2 regions of the Streptomyces sp. NPDC037242 genome follow, and region 2 is predicted to be linked to the other one. Evidence: predicted binding sites of a transcription regulator. Region 2 holds the regulator's gene; the other holds the start of a gene.
The links. Region 2 encodes HrcA, which represses chaperone genes, less so after heat shock. Its sites were predicted from a motif close to TTNGCACTCNGNNNNNCNGAGTGCNAA; they were not measured.
Positions count from the first base shown of each region.

Region 1: groES (co-chaperone GroES) is a predicted target of HrcA. The motif match lies at 2,451-2,477, and genes of this name have one in related genera.

Region 1 is NZ_JBVJUY010000009.1:3,084-10,214, forward strand. It holds gene ACZ7GJ_RS13020 (sensor histidine kinase) at 1-1,176, opposite strand, end outside; gene ACZ7GJ_RS13025 (response regulator transcription factor) at 1,169-1,876, opposite strand; gene ACZ7GJ_RS13030 (hypothetical protein) at 1,967-2,362, opposite strand; gene groES (co-chaperone GroES) at 2,621-2,929, shown strand; gene groL (chaperonin GroEL) at 3,039-4,667, shown strand; gene ACZ7GJ_RS13045 (ester cyclase) at 4,735-5,424, opposite strand; gene ACZ7GJ_RS13050 (SDR family NAD(P)-dependent oxidoreductase) at 5,512-6,285, opposite strand; gene ACZ7GJ_RS13055 (MOSC domain-containing protein) at 6,350-7,030, opposite strand; gene ACZ7GJ_RS13060 (LysR family transcriptional regulator) at 7,119-7,131, shown strand, end outside.
Region 2 is NZ_JBVJUY010000005.1:150,611-157,741, forward strand. It holds gene hemW (radical SAM family heme chaperone HemW) at 1-734, shown strand, start outside; gene ACZ7GJ_RS08835 (DUF3097 domain-containing protein) at 763-1,572, opposite strand; gene ACZ7GJ_RS08840 (MBL fold metallo-hydrolase) at 1,601-2,332, opposite strand; gene hrcA (heat-inducible transcriptional repressor HrcA) at 2,480-3,496, shown strand; gene dnaJ (molecular chaperone DnaJ) at 3,497-4,633, shown strand; gene ACZ7GJ_RS08855 (nitronate monooxygenase) at 4,812-5,903, shown strand; gene ACZ7GJ_RS08860 (16S rRNA (uracil(1498)-N(3))-methyltransferase) at 5,900-6,643, shown strand; gene ACZ7GJ_RS08865 (histidine triad nucleotide-binding protein) at 6,737-7,096, shown strand; gene ACZ7GJ_RS08870 (ribonuclease Z) at 7,100-7,131, shown strand, end outside.

The sequences.
Region 1 (7,131 bases), on a different contig from region 2:
CTCCGGGATGCCCGGGCCGTCGTCCGTGACCTCCAGCAGCGCCCAGCCGTCCTCCTGCGCCGCCCGTACGACGACCTCCGCGCGGGCGTACCGCAGGGCGTTGTCCACCAGGTTGGCCAGCGCCCGCTCCAGCCGCGCCGGGTCACCGGCCGCCGGTACGGGCGCCCGCGCGTCCAGCCGTAGCCGCGCCCGGGGGTGCGGGCGCCGCGCCGCGTCCTCGGCGGCGAGCAGCGCGAGGTCCACCGGCTCGGTGCGCGGCGCCGGCCCGCCGTCGAGCCGGGCCAGCAGGAGCAGGTCGGCGGCGATGCGCTGGAGCCGCTCGGTGTCGGCCAGTGCGGCCGCCACAGACTCCCGGTCGGGGCGGTCCATGGCCAGCGCCACTTCCAGCCGTGACCGGACGGCCGCGAGGGGGTTGCGCAGCTCGTGCGAGGCGTCGGCGGTGAACTGCCGCTGCCGGGCGTCGCTGCGCTCCAGCCGGTCGAGCGTGTTGTTGACCGTCCGGGCCAGCTGCGCGATCTCGTCGGCGCCGCCCGGGTCCGGGACGCGCCGGTCGAGCTCGCTCGCGGTGACGGCCGCCAGCTCGGTGCGGATCGCGGTGACGGGGCGCAGCGCGTGCCCGGCCACCCACCAGGCCAGGCCCGCCGCGAAGGCGATCAGCGGGGGTGAGCCGGCGAGCAGGCCGACGGCGGCCGCGCGGGTCGCGTCGTCGACGTCGCCGAGCACGGTCATCGCGTACACGAAGTGCGGGTCGTGCGCCCCCGGCGGACCGGGGGCCTCGACCACGACGACCACGCGCCGTTCGGCGCCGGGGCGCTCGGGCGGCAGGACCGCCGACCGGGAGTCCGTCCCGGCGCCGGGGCGCAGCTCGCCGAAGTCGGGGGAGTCCTTGGCGGTGCCCGCCGTGCCCGCCGTGCTGTTGACGGTGCGCCCCTGCCCGTCCCGTACGAGGACCAGGTCCACCCCGCTCTCGGGCACGGGCAGCCGGCCACCCGGCTGGAGGGCGCGGGCGTCGAGCTGGGCGGCGACCTTGCGGGCGGCGAGCTCGGTGCGGCCCGTGGTGTTCTCCAGGAGGTTGGCGCGCAGCAGGGTGTACAGCCACAGCCCGCCGGTGGCGAGTACGGCGGCCATCGCGAGGGCGGCGGCAGCGGCGGCGCGGGCACGGACGGTCCTAACCACCGTCGGGAGCCATCCGGTAGCCGGTGCCGTGGACGGTGAGGATCGAGCGGCGGCCGAAGGGGGCGTCGATCTTCTTGCGGAGCGAGGAGACGTAGACCTCGACGATGTTGGGGTCGATGCCGTGCGGGGTGTCCCAGACGACGTCGAGGATGTCCTGCTTGGCGACGGCCCGGCCGGGCTGCTCCATCAGGCAGGCGAGTACGCCGAGCTCGCGGGCGGTCAGCTCGATGTCCTGCGCGCCGCGGCGGCAGCGGCGGCCCCGGGGATCGAGGACGAGGTCGCCGGCCTGGAGGGTGGTGGCGCGTTCGGGGGCGCCGGCGCGGCGGGCGAGTGCGCGGATCCGGGCGGCGAGGACGACGAAGGAGAACGGCTTGGTGAGGTAGTCGTCGGCGCCGCAGTCCAGGCCCTCGGCCTCGTCGTACTCGCCGTCCTTGGCGGTCAGCATCAGGACGGGGGTGCGGTCGCCGTGGGCGCGCATCCGGGTGCAGATCTCGTAGCCGGTGAGACCGGGGAGCATCAGGTCGAGGAGGACGACGTCGTACGGTCCGCCGGCGGCTCCGGGGGAGGCGCCGCCGGTGAGGGCGAGTTCGAGGCCGCGGTGGCCGTCGTGGGCGACCTCGACCCAGTGGCCGTCGGCGGCCAGGCCGCGCCGCAGGGATTCGGCGAGGCCGGCTTCGTCTTCGACCACGAGGATGCGCATCGCTCAAGCGTCACATATCGGACGCGACTGCCGCGGCGGGGACCCCGCGCCCCGTACGCCGGCGGGCCAGGACGTCGCGGCCGGCCGCGGTCAGGGCCCGTGCGGGGAAAGCGAGGGCCGGCAGGCCCGGGCCCATGGGGCCAGCGAGGTGACGGCGCCCGGGCGCACGGCCTTGTCGGCCGACGGGCCGCTGACCCGGGAGGCGACCGGTCCGGTCGGCGGGGTCTCGAACCAGCCCTCCGCCCTGATCCGGCTGATCGTGAAGGACCCGTCGGATGCGGTGAAGGACCCCGTGCACGCCGCCTCCAGGTCTTCGGCCGAGACCTTCTCCCAGGTGCACCGCTCCGCGCGGAAGGTGCCGTCCACCCCCGTCGGCCGGGTCGCGAGCCTGGGTACGGCCAACGGGAACGCGCAGATCCCGCATGCGAGACCGACGGCGATCGGGATCGCGTGCACCCGTCGAAGGCCGGAGTTCTTCCTGGTCATGGCGCGGGCAGTAGTGGGCCGGAGTCGCTCGCGCGTGCGGATTCCACGGACCGGGCGGGCCGGTTCGCGCAACGCCCACGGCGGTGAATTGGCACTCCGCTTGACCGAGTGCTAATCACCGGAATAGTCTCGCACCTGGCACTCGCCCCCGGTGAGTGCCAACACAGCGACAGGCAGGTCCGGCACCCGCGACGACGGATCGACCTGGTCGCCACCTCAGACAGTTAACCCCGGATCTCCGAAGGGGGAGGTCGGATCGTGACGACCGCCAGCTCCAAGGTTGCCATCAAGCCGCTCGAGGACCGCATTGTGGTCCAGCCGCTCGACGCCGAGCAGACCACGGCCTCGGGCCTGGTCATCCCGGACACCGCGAAGGAGAAGCCCCAGGAGGGCGTCGTCCTCGCGGTCGGTCCGGGTCGCTTCGAGGACGGCCAGCGTCTCCCGCTGGACGTCAACGTCGGCGACATCGTGCTGTACAGCAAGTACGGCGGCACCGAAGTGAAGTACAGCGGCGAGGAGTACCTCGTCCTCTCGGCTCGCGACGTGCTCGCGATCGTCGAGAAGTAATTCACCTAAGCACTGCTTTGAGCTGCGCCCCTGGTCACCCCGCTGATTGCCGGGCGGCGAGGGGCGCAGTTCGTTAAACCCGAGTTATCGAGAGGGCTGAACCGCTTCCATGCCGAAGATTCTGAAGTTCGACGAGGACGCCCGTCGTGCCCTTGAGCGCGGCGTCAACAAGCTTGCCGACACGGTCAAGGTGACGATCGGCCCCAAGGGCCGCAACGTCGTCATCGACAAGAAGTTCGGCGCCCCCACCATCACCAACGACGGTGTCACCATCGCCCGCGAGGTCGAGCTGGACGACCCGTACGAGAACCTGGGCGCGCAGCTCGTGAAGGAGGTGGCGACCAAGACCAACGACATCGCGGGTGACGGCACCACCACCGCCACCGTGCTGGCCCAGGCGCTGGTCCGCGAGGGTCTGCGCAACGTCGCCGCGGGTGCTTCCCCGGCCGCCCTGAAGAAGGGCATCGACGCCGCGGTCAAGGCCGTCTCCGAGGAGCTCCTCGCGACGGCCCGCCCGATCGAGGACAAGTCCGACATCGCCGCCGTGGCCGCGCTCTCCGCGCAGGACCAGCAGGTCGGCGAGCTCATCGCCGAGGCGATGGACAAGGTCGGCAAGGACGGTGTCATCACCGTCGAGGAGTCCAACACCTTCGGCCTGGAGCTGGAGTTCACCGAGGGCATGGCCTTCGACAAGGGCTACCTCTCCCCGTACATGGTCTCCGACCAGGAGCGTATGGAGGCCGTCCTCGACGACCCGTACATCCTGATCAACCAGGGCAAGATCTCCTCCATCCAGGACCTCCTGCCGCTGCTGGAGAAGGTCATCCAGGCCGGCGGCTCCCGCCCGCTGCTGATCATCGCCGAGGACGTCGAGGGCGAGGCGCTCTCCACCCTCGTCGTCAACAAGATCCGCGGCACGTTCAACGCCGTGGCCGTCAAGGCCCCCGGCTTCGGCGACCGCCGCAAGGCGATGCTCCAGGACATGGCCACCCTCACCGGTGCCACCGTCATCGCCGAGGAGGTCGGCCTCAAGCTCGACCAGGCCGGTCTGGACGTACTGGGTTCCGCCCGCCGCGTCACGATCTCCAAGGACGACACGACCATCGTCGACGGTGGCGGCAGCCACGAGGAAGTCCTCGGTCGCGTCAACCAGATCAAGGCCGAGATCGAGTCCACGGACTCGGACTGGGACCGCGAGAAGCTGCAGGAGCGCCTGGCGAAGCTCGCCGGCGGCGTCTGCGTCATCAAGGTCGGCGCCGCCACCGAGGTGGAGCTCAAGGAGAAGAAGCACCGCCTTGAGGACGCCATCTCGGCGACCCGCGCCGCGGTCGAGGAGGGCATCGTCTCCGGCGGTGGCTCCGCGCTCGTCCACGCCGTCAAGGTCCTTGAGGGCAACCTCGGCCTGAGCGGCGATGAGGCCACCGGTGTCGCGGTCGTGCGCCGCGCCGCCGTCGAGCCGCTGCGCTGGATCGCCGAGAACGCCGGTCTTGAGGGCTACGTCATCACCTCGAAGGTCGCCGAGCTCGACAAGGGCCAGGGCTTCAACGCCGCCACCGGCGAGTACGGCGACCTGGTGAAGGCCGGCGTCATCGACCCGGTCAAGGTCACCCGCTCCGCGCTGGAGAACGCCGCTTCCATCGCCTCCCTGCTGCTCACGACCGAGACCCTGGTCGTCGAGAAGCCGGCCGAGGAAGAGGCCGACGCGGGCCACGGCCACGGTCACGGCCACAGCCACTGATCGCGCCACGCATGGGGAAGGCCCCGTTCCGCATCTGCGGAGCGGGGCCTTCCCGTATGTGCGGGGCCTACATCGCGCCCAGTTGGCGCATCAGGGCCATGGCGTCGTAGTGCCACCAGCCTTCCTTGATCATGCCGTCCTCACATCGGAAGACCGTCGTGCCGGTCATCGTGCAGGTCTTGCCGGTCGGCGCGACGCCCATGAACTCGCCCTTGTGCTTGCCGGTCCAGGTCCACAGGGTGGTGACGTAGTCGTCCTGTGCCATCTGGGCGTCCTTCGTGAAGCTGAAGTCGAAGGCGCCCCGCCACCCCTCCACGTCCTCGCGGATGCCGGCGGGCCCGACCTTGTCCTCGGGGTTGCTGATGTCGTGGTCGCGGTAGTCCGTCGCGAAGATCTCGGGGATGACGGACATGTCGCCCTTCATCGCGATCTCGTCGTACATCCGGTTCACCAGCATCGTGTTGAGGTGCTCGTCCCGGACGACGTCCAGGTTGGTGAAGCTGGGCATCCCGTCGCAGAGCGCCACCATCTCCTGGAACATCTTGTCCGTCTCCGGGAGGTGAGAGTTCTTCATGGCCTCTTCGTACGACGGGAATTCGACCACGTCCACGTAGTGGTTCTCGTTCTCGCGGTCCTTGCCCACGATGCTGTGGGTGACGGTGCGCTTGCCCTGGCTCTGCGAGACGTACCGGTCGAGCAGCTGGTTGAGGTCGTCCTGCCGACTGGTCTTGTAATCGATTATCTGTACGAATGTCATGGCGTCTCCCGGGCTGGATGGACGTGTCCACTAAAGACGTGTCCATTTTAGGGAGATTTCGCCCATTTGGCGGATCGGGTGGCGCGCCTACTGAGGCCCGTACTTGCGGCCCGTACGCGAGGACACCCCGCCCAGCAGCCCGCGCGGCGTCAGCTTCACCACGCCCATCAGCGCCTTGTACCGGGCGTCCGGGACCGACACCGTCTTGCCGCGCGCCAGGTCGGCCAGTGCCGAGGCCACCAGCTTGTCGGCGTCCAGCCACATCCAGCCGGGGATGTTGTCCGTGCCCATGCCCGCCCGCTGGTGGAACTCGGTGCGCACGAAGCCCGGGCACAGCGCCATCAGCCGCACCCCGGACCCGCCCAGGTCCTTGGCCGCGCCCTGCGTGAACTGCACGACCCACGCCTTGCTCGCCCCGTACGTACCGCGCGGTACGAAGGCCGCCACCGACGCCACGTTGATGACGCCGCCGCGCCCGCGCGAGCGCATGGACTCCGTGGCCGCCGAGGTCAGCCTCAGCACGGCCTCGATGTGCACCTTCAGCATGGTCAGCTCGTCGGCCATGGAGACTTCCAGGTACCGGCCCTTGTTCCCGAAGCCCGCGTTGTTGACCAGCAGGTCCACCGGGTGCTTGCGGTCGCCGAGGCGTGCCTCGACCGCCGCGATGCCCTCGTCGGAGGAGAGGTCGGCGGTCAGTACCTCGGCCTCGATGCCGTGCCGGTCATGCAGTTCGGTGGCCTGCTCGCCGAGCCGCTTGGTGTCCCGGGCCACCAGTACGAGGTTGTGGCCCTGGGCGGCGAGCCGCCGGGCGAAGGCGGCGCCGATGCCCGCCGTGGATCCCGTAATCAACGCAGTCGTCATACGCGCAACCTAGCCGCCCGGGTGGCGGGCCGGCGCGGTGTCCCGCCACCGGCGCCGCCCGCGGCTACTTCCCGCCGTGCGAACCGTACTTCTCCACGTACGCCCGTACGGTCTCGTGCGCCGCCGGCTCCATCGCCGCACCCGCCGCCAGTGTGCGCGGGAGCAGCGCGCGCTCGGTGGTGAAGGCCCGGAACCAGAACTCCACCGTCACCTCGTGCTCCGGACGGTGGATCACCTCGATGGCGTCACCGGCCGAGACCGAACCCCCTTCGACCACCCGCAGGTACGCGCCCGGGCGGGCGGCCTGCGTGAACCGCTTGACCCAGGCCTTCTCGCCGACCGCGCCCTGGAAGGTCCGGCAGGGGATGCGGGCCGAAGCCACTTCGAGGACCACGTCCGGGCCGATGCGCCAGCGCTCGCCGAGCCGCGCGCCGCTCACGTCGAGGCCGGAGGTGGTGAGGTTCTCCCCGAAGATCCCGCCGGCCAGCTCGCGGTCCAGTTCGCGCTCCCACCAGTCCAGGTCCTCCCTGGCGTACGCGTACACGGCCTGGTGCTCGCCGCCGTGGTGGCGCAGGTGGCAGATGTCGTCGCCCTCGACCCCGCTCCCGCCGACGCCCTTGGGGCCCGGGGCGAAGACGCGGACCGGACCGGCCGCGGGCCGCTTGCCGATGCCGGTCAGGCCGCTCGGGGCGTCGGTGTAGTCGACGGCGGTGGCCCGGCCGAGGTTGACGGAGAGGAGGTGCATGGGTGGCATGCCCCCACGCTAGCCCAGCCGCCTCAAAGTGGCATCGGGATATTTCCCCGCCAGTCAAAGTAGGCCTTATGCTCGCAGGGTGATCGAGGCAC
Region 2 (7,131 bases):
TGCTGGACCGCACGCACACGCCCGGGCGGCCCGAGGCGTGCGTCGCGGAGGCCCGGGCGGCGGGCTTCGAGCACGTGAACCTGGACCTGATCTACGGGACGCCGGGGGAGTCGGACGAGGACTGGCGCGCGTCGCTGTCCGCCGCGCTGGGCGCGGGGCCCGACCACATCAGCGCCTACGCCCTGATCGTCGAGGAGGGCACCCAGCTGGCCCGGCGGATCCGCCGCGGCGAGGTCCCGATGACGGACGACGACGTGCACGCGGACCGGTACCTGATCGCGGACTCGGTGATGGCCGAGGCCGGGTACTCCTGGTACGAGGTGTCGAACTGGGCCGTGAACGAGGCCGGGCGCTGCCTGCACAACGAGCTGTACTGGCGCGGCGCCGACTGGTGGGGCGCCGGCCCGGGGGCGCACTCGCACGTCGGCGGGGTGCGCTGGTGGAACGTGAAGCACCCCGGCGCGTACGCCGCCGCGCTCGCGGAGGGGCGGTCCCCCGGCGCCGGGCGGGAGCTCCTGTCGCAGGAGGACCGGCGCGTGGAGCGGATCCTGCTGGAGCTGCGGCTGGTGGACGGCGTACCGCTGTCCCTGCTGGCCCCGGCCGGCCTGGCGGCGTCCCGCCGGGCCCTGGCGGACGGCCTGCTGGAGGCGGGCCCGTACGAGGCGGGACGCGCCGTGCTGACCCTGCGCGGGCGCCTGCTGGCCGACGCGGTGGTCCGGGACCTGGTGGACTGATCCCCCGCCCCGGGGTGCGGGGCCGCGGTCAGGCGGGGCCGTCGACCGTGACGAAGTCGATCAGCTCCTCCACGCGGCCCAGGAGGGTCGGTTCCAGGTCCTTGTAGGACGTCACGCGGGACAGGATGTGCTGCCACGCGGCGCCCGTGTTCTCCGGCCAGCCCAGGGCGCGGCAGATGCCCGTCTTCCAGTCCTGGCCGCGGGGGACCACCGGCCAGGCCCCGATGCCCAGCGCGGACGGCTTCACCGCCTGCCAGACGTCCACGTACGGGTGGCCCGCCACCAGCACGTGCGGCGAGGTCACCGAGGCCGCGATGCGCGATTCCTTCGAGCCCGGCACCAGGTGGTCCACCAGGATGCCCAGCCGGGCGTCCGCGGCCGGGGCGAAGTCGGCCACGATGGCCGGGAGGTCGTCGATGCCCTCCAGGTACTCCACCACCACGCCCTCGATCCGCAGGTCGTCGCCCCAGACCCGCTCCACCAGCTCGGCGTCGTGGCGGCCCTCGACGTAGATCCGGCCCGCCCTCGCCACCCGGGCCCGCGCCCCCGGGACGGCGATCGACCCCGAGGCCGTGCGGGCCGGGGCGGCCGGGCCCCGCGGCGGGCGCGTCAGCGTCACCACCGCGCCGTCCAGCAGGAAGCCCCGCGGCTCCAGCGGGAACACCCGCCGCTTGCCGAAGCGGTCCTCCAGGGTCACCGTGCCGGCCTCGCACGCCACCACCGCGCCGCAGAAGTCCGTACCCGCCACCTCGACCACCAGGTCGGGCTCGGCGGCCACCTCGGGCACGGCCTTGGGGCGCTTCCACTGCGGGGTCAGGTCGGGGGAGTACTCGCGCATCCGGCCGAGGGTAGGAGAGGCGCCGCGCTCACGCCTCCGACACGCCGAACCGCTGTGCCAGTGTGTCGCGTTGCGCACGGACAAAAGCCGCGGTGACCACCGCTCCGTGACCCGGCACGTACAGCGCGTCGTCCCCGCCCAGCGACAGCAGCCGGTCCAGGGCCGCGGGCCACTGCCCGGGCACCGCGTCGGGGCCCGCCGAGGGCTCGCCCGACTCCTCCGCCAGGTCCCCGCAGAACACCACCTCCCGGGAGCCCGGGACGAACACCGCGAGATCGTGGCGGGTGTGGCCGGGGCCCACGTTCGCGAGCAGCACCTGCACCCCGCCGAGCTCCAGCGTCCACTCGCCCGAGACCAGGTGCCCCGGGGCCACCAGCAGGTCCGCGGCCTCGGCGGCCAGGTCCGGCGCCAGCCCGTGGCGTACCGCGTCCGCCCGCAGCTCGTCGCGGCCGTGGCCGCTCGACAGCAGGGCGTCCAGGCCGACCGGCCCGTAGAACTCGGCCCCCGCGAAGGCGGCCCCGCCCATCACGTGGTCGAAATGTCCGTGGGTGAATGCGATATGGGTCACGCGCCGACCGGTCAGCAGCTCCGCCTCGGCCCGCACCTGCGAGCCCTCCCGCACGGACGATCCGGGGTCGATCAGGAGTACCGACTCGTCCCCCACCACCAGCCCCACCGTGCAGTCCCACACCGGGAGACGGCGCCGTCCGGCCCGTCCGGTCAGCCGTTCCCAGCCCGCCTCTTCCCAATGCACGTCCATGCCGCGACGCTACCGTGACGGGCCACCCTTGCCAGGGTCTGACTACCCGGCCGTACACTGAGCGGGGGATCTCTGGCACTCGAACGCCCAGAGTGCCAACGACCGAGCTTCACACGGCAACGGACCACAGCTGGAGGTGTGCGCGCGATGCTCAGCGAACGCAGACTCGAAGTGCTGCGCGCCATCGTCCAGGACTACGTCGGGACGGAGGAGCCGGTCGGCTCCAAAGCGCTCACCGAGCGCCACCGGCTCGGCGTGTCGCCCGCGACCGTGCGCAACGACATGGCCGTGCTGGAGGAGGAGGGCTACATCGCCCAGCCCCACACCAGCGCCGGCCGGATCCCCACCGACAAGGGCTACCGGCTCTTCGTCGACAAGCTGGCGGGCGTCAAGCCCCTGTCGTCGCCCGAGCGCCGCGCCATCCAGAACTTCCTCGACGGCGCGGTCGACCTCGACGACGTGGTCGGCCGCACCGTACGGCTGCTCGCGCAGCTGACCCGGCAGGTCGCCGTCGTCCAGTACCCGAGCCTGACCCGCTCCACGGTCCGGCACGTCGAGCTGCTCTCGCTCGCACCCGCGCGCCTGATGCTCGTGCTGATCACGGACACCGGCCGGGTCGAGCAGCGGCTGGTCGACTGCCAGACCCCCTTCGGCGAGCAGTCGCTCGCCGATCTGCGGGCGCGGCTCAACAGCCGGGTCGTCGGCCGCCGGTTCACGGACGTGCCGCCGCTGGTGCAGGACCTCCCGGAGTCGTTCGAGGCGGAGGACAGGGCGACGGTCAAGGCCGTCCTCGCCACCCTCCTCGAAACGCTCGTGGAGGAAGCCGAAGAACGGCTGATGATCGGTGGAACCGCCAATCTCACCCGCTTCGGACACGATTTTCCCCTGACGATCAGGCCGGTGCTCGAAGCGCTGGAGGAGCAGGTCGTGCTCCTCAAGCTGCTGGGCGAGGCCAATGAGTCGGGAATGGCCGTACGGATCGGGCATGAGAATGCCTACGAGGGACTGAACTCCACGTCGGTCGTCTCGGTCGGCTACGGTTCGGGCGGCGAAGCAGTCGCCAAACTCGGCGTGGTCGGACCGACCCGCATGGACTACCCCGGAACGATGGGAGCGGTACGCGCAGTGGCACGTTACGTCGGACAGATCCTGGCGGAGTCGTAAGTGGCCACGGACTACTACGCCGTACTCGGCGTGCGCCGCGACGCATCGCAGGACGAGATCAAGAAGGCCTTCCGCCGCCTCGCGCGTGAACTCCACCCGGATGTGAATCCGGACCCGAAGACGCAGGAGCGCTTCAAGGAGATCAACGCGGCCTACGAGGTGCTCTCGGACCCGCAGAAGAAGCAGGTCTACGACCTCGGCGGCGACCCGCTGTCCTCCTCGGGCGGCGGCGGCGCGGGCGGCTTCGGAGCGGGTGGCTTCGGCAACTTCTCCGACATCATGGACGCCTTCTTCGGCCAGGCCTCGCAGCGCGGACCGCGCTCGCGCACCCGCCGCGGCCAGGACGCCATGATCCGCCTCGACCTGGAACTGGACGAGGCCGCCTTCGGCACCACCAAGGACATCCAGGTCGACACGGCCGTCGTCTGCACCACCTGCTCCGGCGAGGGTGCCGCCCCCGGCACCTCGGCGCAGACGTGTGACATGTGCCGCGGCCGCGGTGAGGTCTCGCAGGTCACCCGGTCCTTCCTGGGCCAGGTCATGACCTCGCGCCCCTGCCCCCAGTGCCAGGGCTTCGGCACCGTCGTCCCCACCCCGTGCCCCGAGTGCGCGGGCGACGGCCGGGTCCGCTCCCGCCGCAGCCTGACGGTCAAGATCCCCGCGGGCGTCGAGAACGGCACCCGCATCCAGCTCGCGGGCGAGGGCGAGGTCGGCCCCGGCGGCGGCCCCGCCGGCGACCTGTACGTCGAGATCCACGAGCTGCCGCACCCGACCTTCCAGCGGCGCGGGGACGACCTGCACTGCACCGTCACCATCCCCATGACGGCCGCGGCCCTGGGCACCAAGTGTCCGCTGGAGACGCTGGACGGCCTGGAGGAGATCGACATCCGGCCCGGGACCCAGTCCGGGCAGGCGATCCCGCTGCACGGGCGCGGTGTCACGCACCTGCGCGGCGGCGGCCGGGGCGACCTCATCGTCCACGTCGAGGTCACCACCCCCGGAAAGCTGGACCCCCAGCAGGAGGACCTGCTGCGCCAGCTCGCGAAGCTGCGCGGCGAGGAGCGGCCGACGGGCCAGTTCGCGCCCGGCCAGCAGGGTCTGTTCAGCCGTCTGAAGGACGCGTTCAACGGCCGCTGACCGGCCCGCGAGAACACGTACGAGCCCGGTCCGGGGATCCCCCCGGACCGGGCTTCGTGCTTCCTCCGTGCCTCCACGGGGCTCCCCTCGGGCTTCCCTCAAGACCGGAGGTAAGCGGACTATGCCAGGCGAATGCCGTGATTCGGTCCCGTGAGCGGGACATGGCACGATGCAGACCATGTCCTCCGCACCGAACGGTCTCTCCCCGTATCCGATCGTGCAGGCTCCCATGGCAGGCGGCGCCTCCTGCCCTCCGCTCGCCGCCGCCGTGTGCGAGGCGGGCGGGCTGGGCTTCCTCGCCGGCGGCTACAAGACCGCCGACGGCATGTACCAGGAGATCAAACAGCTGCGCGCGCTCACCCGGCGCCCGTTCGGCGTCAACCTCTTCATGCCGCAGACCGGTTACGTCGACCCGGCCGCCGTGGAGGCGTACCGCGGGCAGCTCGCCGGAGAGGCCAGCTGGTACTCGATCTCCCTCGCCGAGGAGGAGATCCTCGGCACCAGCGACGATGGATACGACGCCAAACTCGCCATCCTCATCGAGGACCCCGTCCCGGTGGTCTCCTTCACCTTCGGCTGCCCCCCGCCCGCAGCCTTCGACTGCCTGCGCAAGGTCGGTACGTACACGGTCGTCACCGTGACCTCGGTCGAGGAGGCCCGCGCCGCACAGGCGGCGGGCGCCGACGCGCTCTGCGTCCAGGGCACCGAGGCCGGCGGCCACCAGGGGACCCACCGCGACGACCCCCAGGCCGACGGCACGGCGAGCGTCGGCCTGCTCGCGCTGGTGGCCCAGGTACGGGAAGCCGTGGGCCTCCCGCTCATCGCCGCCGGCGGACTGATGCGCGGCTCGCAGATCGCCGCGCTGCTCGCGGCGGGCGCCGAGGCGGCGCAGCTCGGCACGGCGTTCCTGGCGTGCCCGGAGTCCGGTGCGGACCCGCTGCACAAGAAGGCGCTGACCGACCCGCTGTTCGTCCGCACCGAGCTGACCCGGGCCTTCTCCGGACGGCCGGCCCGCGGGCTCGTGAACCGGTTCATGCGCGAGCACGGGCCCTACGCCCCGGCCGCGTACCCGCAGATCCACCACCTGACCTCGCCGCTGCGCAAGGCCGCCGCGGCGGCCGGGGACCCGCAGGGCATGGCCCTGTGGGCGGGTCAGGGCCACCGGCTGGCGCGGGCGCTGCCCGCGGGGGAGCTGGTGGAGGTCCTGGCGGCGGAAGTCGCGCAGGCCGAGAGTGCGTTGAAGGCAAGGCAGATGAGGAGTGCGTCATGACCGCCCCCGTGTTCGTGGTCGAAGAGGTCCCCGGGGGACCGGAGTTCGTCCTGGACGGTCCCGAAGGCCGGCACGCGGTGTCCGTGAAGCGGCTGAACCCCGGTGAGGAAGTGGTCCTCGCGGACGGCCGCGGCCGGTGGGCCGAGGCCGTGGTGAAGGCGGCGGAGGGCAAGGACCGGCTGGTCGTGTCGGTGTCCGGGGTCTTCGAGGAGGCGGAGCCGGCCGTCCGGATCACCGTCGTCCAGGCCCTCCCCAAGGGGGACCGCGGGGAGGTCGCCGTCGAGACGATGACCGAGACCGGCGTGGACGCGATCGTCCCCTGGCAGGCCTCGCGCTGCATCACCCAGTGGCGCGGCGACCGGGGCGCCAAGTCCCTGGCCAAGTGGCGGGCCACGGCCCGGGAGGCGGGCAAGCAGTCCCGCCGGGTGCGCTTCCCGGAGGTGGCCGAGGCGCTGTCCACGAAGCAGGTGGCGGCGCTGCTCGCGGAGGCCGACCTGGCGGTGGTGCTGCACGAGGACCGCGACGCCCCCTCGGGCGCCCTGGCCACGGCGGAACTGCCCGCCACGGGCTCCATCGTGCTGGTCGTGGGCCCCGAGGGCGGGGTCTCCCCGGACGAGCTCGCGGCCTTCGCGGCGGCCGGGGCGCATCCGTACCGCCTGGGCCGCTCGGTCCTGCGCACCTCCACGGCCGGGACGGCGGCGGCGGCGGTCCTGCTGGCGCGGACGGGGCGCTGGTCCTGACGGGCGGCCGGTCCTGACGGGTTGCCGGATACGATGCCCGGGCTGATCAACGTCACGCCAACGTCCACGCCAACGTCATCGGAAGGCTCAGCCATGGCCGGGGAACCGCAGGCCGACTGCCTGTTCTGCAAGATCGTCACAGGGGACATCCCGGCGACCGTCGTCCGGGAGACCGAGACGACCGTCGCCTTCCGGGACATCAACCCGCAGGCGCCGTCCCACGTGCTCGTCATCCCGAAGGTGCACTACCCCGACGCCGCCACCCTCGCCGCCGCCGAGCCGGCCATCGCCGCGGACCTGCTGCGCGAGGCCGGGCAGGTCGCCGCCGACGAGAAGGTCGACGACCACGGCTACCGGGTCGTGTTCAACACCGGCGCCGGCGCCGGCCAGACCGTCTTCCACGCCCACGCGCACGTCCTCGGGGGCCGCGGCCTCCAGTGGCCCCCCGGATAAGACGTGTCCGTACGCGAGTTCGTGGTGCTGGGCAC